2 linked regions of the Microbaculum marinisediminis genome follow. The protein of the gene in region 2 interacts with the protein of the main gene of each other region in a pairwise test. Links are inferred from orthologs where the notes say so. Each region holds a gene or a part of one and is shown on either strand. Other genes may lie near its edges.

The links.
Region 1: the proteins of ccmE (region 2) and MUB46_RS10550 interact in binary tests that used the Escherichia coli proteins (3 or more experiments, as listed by UniProt). The link is inferred for Microbaculum marinisediminis from one-to-one orthologs.

Annotation. Positions count from the first base shown.
Region 1 is NZ_JALIDZ010000004.1:346,285-353,433, reverse strand. The notes cover bases 2,270-5,065. They hold MUB46_RS10550 (heme ABC transporter permease), read left to right. Parts: upstream 2,270-3,199; coding sequence 3,200-3,931; downstream 3,932-5,065. Other genes in these bases: MUB46_RS10535 (NUDIX hydrolase), read left to right, coding at 4,848-5,065; MUB46_RS10540 (DsbE family thiol:disulfide interchange protein), read left to right, coding at 4,108-4,776; ccmD (heme exporter protein CcmD), read left to right, coding at 3,953-4,111; ccmB (heme exporter protein CcmB), read left to right, coding at 2,449-3,120; ccmA (heme ABC exporter ATP-binding protein CcmA), read left to right, coding at 2,270-2,452. In the rest of the region: aconitate hydratase AcnA, read right to left, coding at 1-1,569; more of ccmA, read left to right, coding at 1,787-2,269; more of MUB46_RS10535, read left to right, coding at 5,066-5,405; MUB46_RS10530 (septation protein A), read right to left, coding at 5,411-6,001; signal recognition particle-docking protein FtsY, read right to left, coding at 6,092-7,149. UniProt on the Escherichia coli protein: Required for the export of heme to the periplasm for the biogenesis of c-type cytochromes.
Region 2 is NZ_JALIDZ010000002.1:345,875-353,015, forward strand. Bases 2,810-5,597 are described here. They hold ccmE (cytochrome c maturation protein CcmE), read right to left. Parts: upstream 4,533-5,597; coding sequence 4,086-4,532; downstream 2,810-4,085. Other genes in these bases: MUB46_RS04910 (heme lyase CcmF/NrfE family subunit), read right to left, coding at 2,810-3,892; ccmI (c-type cytochrome biogenesis protein CcmI), read right to left, coding at 4,590-5,597. In the rest of the region: MUB46_RS04895 (bifunctional alpha/beta hydrolase/OsmC family protein), read right to left, coding at 1-402; MUB46_RS04900 (methyltransferase domain-containing protein), read left to right, coding at 580-1,377; MUB46_RS04905 (cytochrome c-type biogenesis protein), read right to left, coding at 1,452-1,907; more of MUB46_RS04910, read right to left, coding at 1,913-2,809; more of ccmI, read right to left, coding at 5,598-5,714; MUB46_RS04925 (hypothetical protein), read right to left, coding at 5,992-7,141. UniProt on the Escherichia coli protein: Heme chaperone required for the biogenesis of c-type cytochromes. Transiently binds heme delivered by CcmC and transfers the heme to apo-cytochromes in a process facilitated by CcmF and CcmH.

The sequences.
Region 1 (7,149 bases), on a different replicon or contig from region 2:
GGGCAGCGGCCCGGAGTTGCCGATGCAGGTGGTGCAGCCGAAGCCGACCAGGTTGAAGCCGACCTTGTTGAGCTCCTTCTGCAGCCCCGACTTCTCCAGGTACTCGGCGACCACCTGGCTGCCGGGCGCCAGCGACGTCTTCACCCACGGCTTGGGCTTGAGCCCGAGCGCGGCGGCGTTGCGGGCGACCAGGCCGGCGGCCATCATCACGTAGGGGTTGGAGGTATTGGTGCACGAGGTGATCGCCGCGATCACCACGTCGCCGTGGCCCAGATCGAAGCTCTCGCCGTCAACCTCGGCGCGCCGTTCGATCTCCTCGCCCTTGCCGAACTCGGTCTTCAGCGCCTCGACGAATTTCGGCTTGGCCTCGGACAGCAGGACCCGGTCCTGCGGCCGCTTCGGACCGGCGATCGACGGCTCGACGTCGCCGAGGTCGAGTTCGAGCGAATCGGTGAAGACCGGATCCTTGGCGCGCGCGGTGCGGTACATGCCCTGCGCCTTGGCGTAGGCCTCGACCAGCTCGATACGCCCCTTGGCGCGGCCGGTCTGGTTCAGGTAGCGGATCGTGTCCTCGTCGATGGGGAAGAAGCCGCAGGTCGCGCCGTATTCCGGCGCCATGTTGGCGATCGTCGCCCGGTCCTCGAGCGGCAGGTGGTTGAGGCCGGCGCCGTAGAACTCGACGAACTTGCCGACCACGCCCTTCTGGCGCAGCATCTGGGTGACGGTCAGCACCAAGTCGGTCGCCGTCACGCCCTCCTTGAGCTTGCCCGTCAGCTTGAAGCCGATCACCTCGGGGATCAGCATCGAGATCGGCTGGCCGAGCATCGCGGCCTCAGCCTCGATGCCGCCGACGCCCCAGCCCAGCACCGACAGGCCGTTGACCATCGTCGTGTGGCTGTCCGTGCCCACCAGCGTGTCCGGGAAAGCCTGCTCCACGGTATTGGTCTTGCCCTTGGCGTCCTTGGTCTTGAACTTCTTGGTCCAGACGGTCTGGCCGAGATACTCCAGGTTCACCTGGTGGCAGATGCCGGTTCCGGGCGGCACCACGCGGAAGTTGTCGAACGCTTCCTGACCCCAGCGCAGGAAGCGGTAGCGCTCGCCGTTGCGCTCGTATTCACGATCGACGTTGACCTTGAAGGCGCGCTGGTTGCCGAACGCGTCGACGATCACCGAGTGGTCGATGACCAGATCCACCGGCACCAGCGGATTGATCTTCTTGGGATCGCCGCCGAGCGCGGTCATGGCGTCGCGCATCGCGGCGAGGTCGACGATCGCCGGCACGCCGGTGAAGTCCTGCATCAGCACGCGCGCCGGGCGGAAGGCGATCTCGCGGTCGGACGACCGCTTGCGCAGCCAGCTCGCCATCGCCTTGATATCGGCCTTCTTGACGGTGCGCCCGTCCTCGTTGCGCAGCAGGTTCTCCAGAAGGACCTTGAGCGAATAGGGAAGCGAGGAGATGTCCTTGAGACCGTTCTTCTCGGCCGCCTTGAGGCTGAAATACTCGTAGGTCTTGTTGCCGACCTTGAGGGTCTTGCGGGCTTTGAAACTGTCGAGGGAGGTGGAGGTCACTGCGTCGGCCTCTTGCGTTCGGGGGTTCAGGGCGAGATGGGGCAGCGTCCACGGTGCGCAATATGACCACGACTTACGTCGCAGGCGCCGGCCCGACTTGCCGGGTATATAGAGAATTTCTAAGAGTGGTGCCAATACGACGTGAGAAAGGCGAGGCCCGTCCCGCACATGGCGACCCGATCGCGCGCCCGATACAGATCCGCATGAGGCCGTCACCATGAAGCTGGTGGGAGACGATCTCGCGTGCGTGCGCGGCGGCCGCGAGGTGTTTTCCGGCCTCGGTTTCGCGGTCGATGCCGGCGAGCTTCTGGTGCTGCGCGGCCCCAACGGCGCCGGCAAGTCGTCGCTCTTGCGCCTCGTCGCCGGGCTGGTGCCCGTGAGCGCGGGCCGGCTCCGCCTCGACGGTGCCGCCGAGGACGTGCCGGTCGGCGAGTACGCCCACTATGTCGGCCATCTCGACGCGCTGAAGCCCGCGCTCACCGTTGCCGAGAACCTCGGCTTCTGGGCCGGGATGCTCGGCCGGCGCAAGGCCGATACAGGCACTGCGCTCGCGGAGGTCGGCCTTGCCGCGCTCGCCGACTTTCCCGCCGGCATCCTGTCGGCCGGCCAGCGCCGGCGCCTTGCGCTCGCCCGCCTGATCGCCTGCGAGCGGCCGCTGTGGCTGCTGGACGAGCCGACGACGGCGATCGACGCGCAGGCGCGTGCGCGCCTATTCGACCTGATTCGCGCCCATCTCGCCGGCGGCGGCCTGGCACTCGTGGCGACCCATGACGCGCTGCCCTTCGAGACGCGGGTGCTGGAGATGGGCGGCCCCGCGCCAAACCCGGCCCGGAACGATGCCGGCGCTGAAACGGGTGCCGATACTGGAGGGGACGCGACATGACCGGCGCCGTCGCCGCCCTGTTCCGCCGCGAGATCCGCCTGTCGCTGCGCGTCGGCGGCGGCGCCATGATGGGCGCGGTGTTCTTTCTGATCGTCATCGCGCTGATGCCCTTCGCCATCGGCCCCGACCTGAACCTCCTGAAGCGGGTCGGCCCGGCGGTCCTCTGGATAGGCGCGCTGCTGGCCACCCTGATCGGCCTCGACCGGCTGTTCCAGGCCGATCACGAGGACGGCTCGCTCGACCTCCTGACCATGACCGAGACGCCGCTCGTCGTCATCGTCGCGGTGAAGGCGATCGCCCACTGGGTGACGACCGGCCTGCCGCTGGTCGTCGCCGCGCCGCTGCTCGGGCTGATGCTCAACGTCGATCCCGCCGCCCTCGGCGCCGTCGCGCTGACGCTTCTGGTCGGCACGCCGGCGCTGACCTTCCTGGGCGCCATCGGCGCGGCCCTGACGGTGGCGCTGCGCCGCGGCGGCCTGCTGGTTCCGGTGACGGTCTTGCCGCTGACGGTGCCCGTGCTCATCTTCGGCGTCGGCGCGACGGACGCGGCGATCACCGGCCCGGTGCCGATGTCGACGCCGCTTCTGGTCCTTGCCGCGTTGACGCTTCTGAGCCTCGTTCTCGCCCCGATCGCCGCCGCCGCGGCGCTGAAACTGGCGCTGGAGTAGGAATAGCCGTGCCGCGACGTTGTTTCGTATCTCAGTTCCGCCGAACTTTGTGCCATAACAGGCGGCGAAGGATCGCGTGATGATCGAACTCGCCAACCCGACCCGATTCATGGCGTACTCCGAACGCCTGCTGCCCTGGCTGTGGGCCGCGGCCGCGCTTGTCTGCGCGCTCGGCCTTTTCCTGGCCTTCCGCGCGCCCGCCGACTACCAGCAGGGCGAGACCGTGCTGATCATGTACATCCACGTGCCGGCCGCCTGGCTGGCGATGATGTGCTATTCGATCGTCGCCGTGTCGTCGCTGGGCACGCTGGTCTGGCGCCACCCGCTCGCCGACGTCTCGGCCAAGGCCGCAGCCCCGATCGGCGCCGCCTTCACCTTCCTGGCGCTGGTCACCGGCTCGCTGTGGGGCAAGCCGATGTGGGGCACCTGGTGGGTGTGGGACGCGCGCCTGACCTCGGTGCTGATCCTGTTCCTGATGTATCTCGGCCTGATCGCGCTATGGCGCGCCTTCGACGATCCCGCCCGCGCCGCGCGGCCCGTCGCGATCCTGGCGCTGGTCGGCTTCGTCAACATCCCGATTATCAAGTTCTCGGTCGACTGGTGGAACACCCTGCACCAGCCCGCCAGCGTCTTCCGCCTCGACGGGCCGACGATCGATTCCTCGATGCTGTATCCGCTTCTGACCATGGGCGTCGGCTATACGCTCCTGTTCTTCGCCCTACATACCGCGGCCATGCGCAACGAGGTGATGCGCCGCCGGGTCCGGGCGCTGCGCGTCAGGGCGGCCGGCGCGCTGGCGCCCGCGCAATGACCAGATCGAGGAGCTGAGCCAATGGTCGACCATCTCGGATTCATCGTCGCCGCCTATGCCCTGACCGCCACCGTGCTGCTCGGCCTCGTCGTCTGGGTGGTCGCCGACGGCCGCGTCCAGAAGGCGGCGCTGGCCGAACTCGACAGGCGCGGCGTGCGCCGCGCGGGCGGCAACCGATGACCGCCGAGGACACCGCTCCCGGAAAGTCGGGGCCCGGGAATCCGGCGCCCGAGAAATCCGCGCCCGCGAAAGCCGCCAGACCGAAGCGCTCGCTGCTCGGCCGCATCGTCGTCGCCACGCCGCTGGTGGTGTTCGCGGGTCTCGCCGGGCTGTTCCTGTTCCGCCTCTATGCCGGTGACCCGAGCGTCGTGCCCTCCGCCCTGATCGGCCGCGAGGTGCCCCAATTCAGCCTCCCCGCCCTCGACGGCCTGGTGGAGGACGGCAAGGCGGTGCCGGGCTTTTCGACCGACGACCTCAAGGGCCAGGGCGTGACCGTGGTCAATGTCTGGGCGTCGTGGTGCGTGCCCTGCCGCGAGGAGCATCCCTTCATCGAGGCCCTGGGCGAGGACGACCGCTTCCGCGTCTTCGGCCTCAACTACAAGGACGGCGCCGACAACGCCCGCCGCTTCCTCGGCCGCTACGGCAATCCGTTCGATGCCGTCGGCGCCGACGAGAAGGGCCGCGTCGGCATCGACTGGGGCGTCTACGGCGTGCCCGAGACCTTCGTCGTCGACAACGACGGCCGCATCGTCTTCAAGCATGTCGGCCCGCTCAACGCGCGCTCGCTGGCCGACCGGCTGATGCCCGAAATCGAGAAGGCGCTGAAGCCGAAGCCCTCTTCCTGATGAAGCACTCGTCGTGACACCGCGTCGGACGGATTGATTTTGCCGCGCGCTTGACGGCACCATTTCACGTCATGAGCGATCTCGAGCCCGACTTCCACCACACCGTCCCGCCCGGCGACACGCTGGAGCGGCGCGTGTGCACGCGCTGCGGCTTTGTCCACTACGACAATCCCAAGGTCGTCGTCGGCTCGGTGGTCCGGTCGCAGGGCGGGATCCTGCTCTGCCGCCGCGCGATCTTCCCCCGCCGCGGCTTCTGGACGATCCCCGCCGGCTATCTGGAACTGAACGAAGCCCCCGATGCCGGCGCCCGCCGCGAGGCGTTCGAGGAGGCCAACGCCGAGATCGCCATTTCCGGCATCCTCGCCGTCTATTCGGTGCCGCGGTTGTCGCAGGTGCAGGTGATCTTCCAGGCGACGCTCGCCGGCGGTTTCTCGCCCGGCGCGGAAAGCCTGGAGGTGAAGCTGTTCGACTGGGCCGACATCCCCTGGGACGAGCTCGCCTTCCCGTCGGTGCACTGGGCGCTGGGCCACGACAGGGCGAGCGAACTCGGCGAGGCCGCCCCGCCCTTCGTCAACCCGCAAGGCCAGACCGGCGACCTGTTTCCCGGCGGCAAGCCGCTGACCCGGTAGGCGGCTCAGGCCTTCTCGGCCTCGTCCTCCAGCCCGTATTTCTTCAGAAGCGGCAGCTGCGCCACGGCGAACAGCATGGTGATCGGCATGATGCCGAACACCTTGAAGCTGACCCAGAAGTCGGTGGAGAAGTTGCGCCAGACGACCTCGTTCAGCACCGCCAGGAAGACGAAGAAGACCGCCCAGCGCCAGGTGATGACGCGCCAGCCCTCCTCGCTGAGCTGGAACACGGTGCCGAAGGCGTATTTGAGCAGCGTGCGGCGGAAATAGAGCCCGGCGACCAGGATCCCGGCGAAGGCGAGGTTCACGATGGTCGGCTTCATCTTGATGAAGACGTCGTCCTGCAGCCACAGCGTCAGCCCGCCGAACACGGTGACGAAGACCGCCGTGACCAGCGGCATCACCGGCACGTTGCGCAGGATGATCCACGAGATCGCAACCGAGATCAGCGTCGCCGGGATGAACAGGCCGGTCGCCCAGAAGATGCCGAGCTTCCAGTTGCCGATGAAGAAGATGACGAGCGGGCCGAGCTCCAGCGCCGGGCGCACCCATTCCGGCGGGCCGGGATGGCGTTCGACGGTTTCGGGACGGGTCATGGCTGGAAACTCCCGATGCGTCCTTTGGGGGATACAGGCAGAGCGGCGGCGCGATCCGCCCCCGAGGGCAGGCGCCGGCGCGGCGTCACGTCACGGTTCCCGGCCGGCATCGCCGCCCTCCGTCGCATCGCCGTCGATCGCCTCTCCGACGATCGCGCGGGCGAACTCGCTCGCCGTGAACGGGTGCAGGTCGTCGACGCCCTCACCGACGCCGATGACGTGGACCGGCAGGCCGTGCTTGGCGGCGATGGCGACCAGGATGCCGCCGCGCGCGGTGCCGTCGAGCTTGGTCATCGCCAGCCCGGTGACGCCGCAGACCTGGCGGAAGATCTCCGTCTGGTTCATGGCGTTCTGGCCCGTCGTCGCGTCGAGCACCAGCAGGACGTCGTGCGGCGCGGTCTCGTCCTGCTTCCTGATGACGCGGACGATCTTCTCCAGTTCCGCCATCAGCTCGGTGCGGTTCTGAAGCCGCCCGGCGGTGTCGATCATCACCACGTCGGCCTGCGCCGCGCGCGCCTGCTGCAACGCCTCGAAGGCGAGCGCGGAGGCGTCCGAGCCCTGCTCGCGGGCGACCACGGTCGCGCCGGTGCGCTCGCCCCAGATCTTGAGCTGCTCGATCGCCGCGGCGCGGAACGTGTCGCCGGCGCCGAGCACCACCGACCTGCCCTCGCGGCGGAACTGCGCGGCGAGCTTGCCGATGGTCGTGGTCTTGCCGGCGCCGTTGACGCCGACGACGAGGATCACATGCGGGGACTTCGCCGGATCGATCGCCAGCGGCTTGGCCACCGGCTCCAGCACCGCCTCGATTTCCTGGGCGAGCACGGTGCGCAGCTCGACGTCGTCGATTTCCTTGTCGTAGCGTTCCTTGGCCAGCCGCTCGGTGATGCGCACCGCCGTTTCCACGCCGAGATCGGCCTGGATCAGGATGTCTTCCAGATCCTGCAGCGTCTCGTCGTCGAGCTTGCGCTTGCGGATCAGCGCAGTGAGGTTCTGCCCCAGCGCCGAGGACGACCGCGACAGCCCGGCGCGCAGCCGTTGCAGCCACGAGCGCGGCTTCTCGGTCCCGGACCTACCCGTTTCGGACACGTCCGCCCCGGACTGGTCCGTCGCGGGCTCCGCCGTCCCGGGCTTGTCCGTCCCGGTGGCGA
Region 2 (7,141 bases):
CGGGGCGCCGACGGTGACCACCGCCTTGACCTCGGGGATCTCGCCGGCGGCCATCAGCACCGCGGCCCCGCCGAGACTGTGGCCGATCAGGATCTTGGGCGCCTCGTAGGTCCGGCGCAGCCAGTCCGCCGCCTTCACCAGGTCCTGGACGTTGGAGGAGAAGTCCGTGTTGGCGAATTCGCCCTGCGAGGAGCCGAGGCCGGTGAAATCGAACCGCAGCACGGCGATGCCGCGCTTGGCGAGCTCGGTCGAGATGCGCGCCGTCGCCGGCTGCTCCTTGGAGCAGGAGAAGCAGTGGGCGACGATGGCGAAGGCATGGATCTCGCCGGCTGGCAGATCGAGCCGGGCCGCGAGCGCGTCGCCAAGGCTTCCGGTGAAGGTAACGGGCTCTGCGAGGGGCATGGCGGCTCTTTCCTTTTGCATTCGTACCAGTCGATACTGGCAGGTAACCACCTGACCGGCCGATGACAAGGGCGTCCGTGACCAGCCCATGCCGGAAGCCAGACGCCTGGCCGGTCCGAAGGAATTCCGCCCCTGTTCGCGCCCCGGCACGATCGTTGCCGCCATCCGGGAGGTCCTATGCCCACCGACAAACCCGACCTCTGGGGAGCCACCGACACCTATGAGAACTACATGGGCCGGTGGAGCAGGAAGATCGCACCGATCTATCTCGACTGGCTTGGTATCGACGGCGGGAAAAGCTGGCTCGATGTCGGTTGCGGGACCGGAGAACTGTCCGCGGTGATCGCAGGCGCGTGCGATCCGGAAGAACTGCACGGCATCGACCCGGCGCAGCCGTATGTCGATTTTGCGAGAACACGGGTGCCCGCGGCGGCGTTTTCGGTCGGCAGCGCGATGCGGATCGAGGAACCGGACGACCGTTTCGACGTGGCCGTCAGCGGCCTGGTGCTCAACTTCGTTCCCGACAACGCCCGCGTCATTTGCGAAAAGGCCCGGGTCGTCCGGCCCGGCGGCACCGTCTCGGCCTATGTATGGGACTACGCCGGCCACATGCAGATCATGCGGTACTTCTTCGATACGGCCATCGACTTCGATCCGGCCTCCGCCGACTACGACGATGGCATCCGCGCCCCGATATGCAGGCCCGCCCCCCTCGCCGGGGCGTTCCGGACCGCCGGCCTGCAAGAGGTCGCCGTCGAAGCCATCGACATCGCGACGCCCTTCGAAACGTTCGACGACTACTGGGCGCCGTTCCTCGGCGGAACGGGGTCGGCCCCGAAATACTGCATGTCCCTGAACGAGGATACGCGCAACGCGATCCGGGACGCCGTCCGGGCAAAGCTGCCGACCGGGCCGGACGGCGAAATCCTCCTGGCGGCGCGGGCCTGGGCGGTGAAGGGGATCGTGCCGGACTGATCGGGGGCTTGCGGCGGGACGGGAGGTGGCGGAACGGGAGGCGCCAGAATGGGAGGTATCGGGCCGCCGGCGCTTTAGTCCTGCGCCTCGAGCAGCGCCTCGATGCGCCGTTTCTCGTCGTCGGTGAGACTGGCCGGATCGGCGCGGCGGCGGCGGGCGGCGACGAACACGCCGATCGCGCCGAAGACGAGCAGCACCACCGGCGCCGCCCACAGGATCAGCGTATGGGCGGAAAGGCGCGGATTGAGCAACACGAACTCGCCGTAGCGGTCGACGATGTAGTCGACGACCTGGCGATCGCTGTCGCCGGTCTGCAGCCGCTCGCGCACCAGGATACGAAGGTCGCGGGCGAGCGGGGCATCGGAATCGTCGATCGACTGGTTCTGGCAGACGAGGCAGCGCAGCCCCGCCGAGATGTCGCGCGCGCGCGCCTCCAGCTTCGGATCGTCGAGGATCTCGTCGGGCTGGACAGCCGCGGCGGGACCGGCAAGCGCGGCGAAGACGGCAAGGGCGAGAACAAGGCGGCGCATGGGACCTACTCCGCCGGGACCGGAGCCCGCGCGCGGGCCCGACGCGGCGCGCCGACCCGCAGGCGCCGGTCGGACAGCGACACCACGCCGCCGACGGTCATGAAGATGGTGCCGAGCCAGATCAGCGTCACCAGCGGCTTGTAATAGGCGCGCACGGCGACCGAGCCGTCGCCGCTGCCCTCGCCCAGCGAAACGTAGAGCTGGCTGAAGCCCATGGTGCGGATGCCGGTTTCCGTCGTCGGCTGGCCGCTGGCCAGGTAGACGCGGCGGGTGGGATTGAGCACGCCGATCTCGGCGCCGCCCCTGCGCACCGTGATATGGCCGACCTGGTCGCGGTAGTTCGGTCCCTGGAACGGCGAGAAGCCGTCCAGGGTGAGCTCGTATCCGGCGACGTCGATCGTGTCGCCAGGCTTCATCGCGACGATCGTCTCGGTCTCGTAGGCCGTCACCGCGACGATGCCGATGACGGTGACGCCGACCCCCATATGGGCGAGCGCCGTTCCCCAGGCCGAGCGCGGCAGGCCGGCGGCGCGGCGCAGGCCGGTGGCGAGCGGACTGGAAAACAGCTTCGAGCGAAAGGTGATCTCCGAGATCGCGCCGAGGATCAGCCAGGCGCCGATGCCGATGCCGACCGGGGCCAGCACGGGGCCGCCATAGGCGTAGGCGTAGGCGCCGATCATGACGGCGAGCGCGATGCCGGCGGCGACCATCAGGCGCTGCGTGGCGGCATAGAGATCGCCGCGCTTCCAGGCCAGCATCGGCCCGAACGGCACCGCGATCAGCAGCGGCACCATGATCGGGGCGAAGGTCGCGTCGAAGAACGGCGGGCCGACCGAGATCTTGTCGCCGGTCACGGCCTCGAGCGCCAGCGGATAGAGGGTGCCGACCAGGACCACGCCGCAGGCAGCCGTCAGCAGCAGGTTGTTGAGCACCAGCGCGCCCTCACGGCTGATCGGGGCGAAGACGCCGCCGGTCTGCAACGATCCCGCGCGCCAGGCGAACAGCGTCAGCGCCCCGCCGACGGCGAGGACCAGGATGGCGAGGATGAACACGCCGCGGGTCGGGTCGGAGGCGAAGGTGTGGACGGAAGTCAGCACGCCGGAGCGCACCAGGAAGGTGCCCAGCAGGCTCAGCGAGAAGGTCAGGATGGCGAGCAGGATCGTCCAGATCTTCAGCGCGTTGCGCTTTTCCATGACGATCGCCGAGTGCAGCAGCGCCGTGCCGGCGAGCCAGGGCATGAACGAGGCGTTCTCGACCGGGTCCCAGAACCACCAGCCGCCCCAGCCGAGCTCGTAGTAGGCCCAGTAGGAGCCCACCGAGATGCCCAGCGTCAGGAAGCACCAGGCGGCCAGCGTCCACGGCCGCACCCAGCGCGCCCAGGCGGCATCGACGCGCCCCTCGATCAGCGCGGCGACGGCGAAGGAGAAGGCGATCGAGAAGCCGACATAGCCGCCGTAGAGTAGCGGCGGATGGATCGCCAGTCCGACGTCCTGCAGGATCGGATTGAGGTCGCTGCCCTCCGCCGGCGGATTGAGAATGCGCAGGAACGGGTTGGAGGTGCCCAGGATGAACAGCAGGAAGACCGCCGCGATCCAGGCCTGCACCGACAGGACGGTCGCGCGCAGGGTATCGGGCAGGTTGACGCCGAAGAGCGCGACCAAGGCGCCGAAGAAGGCGAGGATCAGCACCCACAGGACCATAGAGCCCTCGTGGTTGCCCCACACGCCGGAAATCTTGAACAAGAGCGGCTTGGCCGAATGGGAGTTCTCCCAGACGTTGACCACCGAGAAGTCGGACTGGAGATAGGCGACCATCAGCATCAGGAAGGCCACCAGCACGAGGAGGAACTGGCCGACGGCCGCCGGCGGCGCCACCGACATCAGCGCCTGATCGCCGCGCCGCGCGCCCCACAGGGGCAGCACCGATTGCACCAGCGCCAGCGCGAACGCCAGAACGAGAGCGTAATGGCCGATCTCCGGAACCACGGCTATTTCCCTTCCAGGTTGGCGGCAATCCTCGCAGCGCCACCTGGAGCCTGTCCAGGGCGCATCCCAGGGCGCATCTTCGACTTCGTCGTCCGTTCGCGCGCGACTGTGCCGTCGCTTGTCCCCGTCGCCACCAAAGCCCCTATCGCGGCTCGGATGGCGGCCCTGGGGCGGCGGGCGCGGACGGTCCCGTTCACTGGGCCTGCTCCTCGCCCATCCAGTGGCCGTCCTGCTTGAGCGCGTCGGCGACCTCGCGCGGCATGTAGTTCTCGTCGTGCTTGGCAAGCACGGTGTCGGCGACGAAGACCCCGTCCGCGCCGATCGCGCCTTCGGTGACCACGCCCTGCCCTTCACGGAACAGGTCCGGCAGCAGGCCGGTATAGACCACCGGCATCACGTTGGCGGTGTCGGTGACGGTGAAGCGCACCGTGGTGCCGTCCATGCGCTGGACGCTGCCGTCCTCGACGAGGCCGCCGAGCCGGATGCGCTTGCCCGGCGCCGTCTTGTTGGCGATGACGTCGCTGGGACTGTTGAAGAAGACGATATTGTCCTGGAACGCCGCCAGCATCAGCCCGACGGCGGAAAACAGGACGACGCCGGCCACGCCGATCAGAACCAGGCGACGCTGCTTGCGGGTCATTCGCGTTTCAACCTCTCTATCCGCCTCACGACCAATATTGCGACGTCATGGCGGCGCTCACGTGCTTCCGAGCCCGAGCGACCTGACCGCGTCGTCGATCCGGCCGGCCGCCGCCGCGTCGTCCGGGAAATTTTCCCGCGCCGAAGCCAGGGCCTCGCGGGCCTTGTCGGGGTCGCCCAGCACAACATAGGCGCGCGCCAGCCTCAACCAACCCTCGAGATCCTTGCCGTCCTCGGCCAGGCGGCCGGCCAGACGCTCGACCATGCCGGCGACCATCTGGCCGCGATCTTCGGCCGACATATCCTGGGCGGCGGCAATGTCCTCGGCACTGGGACCTAGGGCGCTGGGATCTGGGGCATTCGGGCCGTCCAGCGCCGCCAGCCGCTGTTCCACCGTCGCGCGCCACGGCGCACCGGCCGGGGAATCCAGCAGAAGCGCACGCCAGAGCCGTTTCGCCGTGTCCGTATCGCCGTCCTGTTCGGCCGCGATCGCGACGAAGTACCGCGCCCTCGGCATCCTCGGATCGAGCTTCAGCGCGCGGGCGAAGGCGGCACGCGCCTCTTCGCTGACGACGCCGTCGCGGGCGGTCACGAGCGCCTCGCCGTAGTCGGCCTCGCGCTCCGCGGTCGAGCCGAGCAGCCGCAGGGCATTGGCGTAGGCGTTGACGGACTCGTCGAAGCGGCCGAGCCGCATGTAGACCGGTGCCAGCACCTCCCAGCCGCGCCCGTCCTCAGGTTCGTTCGCAAGGTGGTCCTCCACGCGGGCGATCAGGATCTCGACGTCCTGCTCCTGCGGCGGGCGCTCCATGCGCGCCGACAGCGGCTGGCCGGGGAGATTGGGGGAGCCGAGCACGAGATAGGTACCGAGGCTGATGGCCGGCACCAGCACGATGACGGCCGTGACCGCCGCCCGCGATACCGGAGCGGCGCTGACCCGCGCGTCCCGGGCGGCCCGGTCGGCGGCCAGAAGCCGGCGGCCGACCTCGGCGCGTGCTGCCTCGGCCTCGGAGGCATCGATCACGCCGCGCGCAAGATCGGCGTCGATTTCGCGCAACTGGTCCTTGTAGACGGCCAGATCGGACTCCTGCCCGCTCCGCGCGGGCGAGCGGCCTCGCGTCAACGGCGCCAGCACCGCCAATATGGCGACGCCGGTCATAACCGCGAAAACCACCCAAAGGACCATAGGTGCGCTCCGTCCGGGGGCGGAAGGGGTCCGCCCGACGATGCCTAGATAGCGCGTCGTCACCGTTTTGCGAAACCGCAAAACCGTCGCACCGGCGTAACAATCGCGTGGGTCAGCTATCGCGGGGGAATGCGGAGACGGGATGGAGCGGGTCGCGAGCCCGGCCCCGCCGGGCCCTGGGGCGGTGGATCAGTGTGCGGCGGATCAGGCGTGGGGGATCAGGGCGTAGGAGATCGCGGCGTGGGCGATCGGGCCGTGGGAATCGAGCGTGGGCGGGTCAGGCCGCGGCGGAGGCGTCGCCGGCCTCGCCGTCCGCGTCGTCTTCTTCGTACAGATCGAAACGGCTGGGCACGGGGCCGGCGGCATCGCCGGAGCGCTTGAGCAGGGAGGCGTAGGTTTCGCCGAAGACCACGGTGTTGATGCGCACGGCGACGTCGAGATCGCGGCGCGCGGCGGCCAGCGCGCTACCGCTCGACTTGCGGATGTCGTGGAGGATCGCGGCATTCGCCGCCTCGACAAATGTCTCGACCTGGCCGACCACGGAGCCGAGCAACGCGTTGACGGCGAGCTCGCCGCGATAGGGCTTGAGCGCGACCATGAGCCGCACCGCGTGTTCGGCGTCCTGGATGTCGTCCTGGGAGGCGGCGGCGGGCTCGCCGTCGCGGCGGCGCGGCCGCATCGCGCGGCGCACCGCGCCGGGAATGGTCTGGACCTCGGCCGACAAGATCTCGGAGGCGCGCTTGCGCTGGTCGGTAAGGCGCCGCAGCCAGCCGGTCGCGTCGTCCAGCTCGATCGCGACGCCGAGGCCGTTGGCGAGGGTGTAGAATCGCTTGATCGCCACCAGGAGCCGGTCGAACTCGCTCGGGCGGCCCATATGGGCGGCGATCCGGTCGGCGGCGAGCTCCACGTCGGTCAGCACGATCTCGGCGCAGGGCGCGAAGCGGCTCTCGACAAGCCGGCGGCCCTGGTCGGTGTCCTCGTACTCGGTGAGGATGCGGATGATCTGGGCGGGATGGGCAAGACGGCGATAGACCGGCAGGAGCAGATAGAGCAGATCGCCGTCCGCATCCCGGGTCCGATGCACGATCTTCGCGATCAGATCGTCGTCGACATCGTCGATCGTCGCCGGCAGCCTGGCGACGACCTTGTTGATGCGCGCCTCGAGGCGCATCACCGTCACGATGTCCCGCAGGTCGTCGAAGCCGCGCTGGCCATCAAGCTGCATGGCGAACTTCATCTGCCCGCGCGGATCGTCGGCCACCTCCGCCAGGGCTGCCTCGATGACGGGCACGATGTCGGCGCGCAGGCCCGCCATGATGCCCGCGGCGCGTTCGTCGTCGCCCGCAAGCAGGGCCGCGTTGGCGTCCGCGGTCGCCCGGTGCAGGGCCGCGCCGATCGCGTCCTGGCGCTGCAGCCAGCGCCACAGC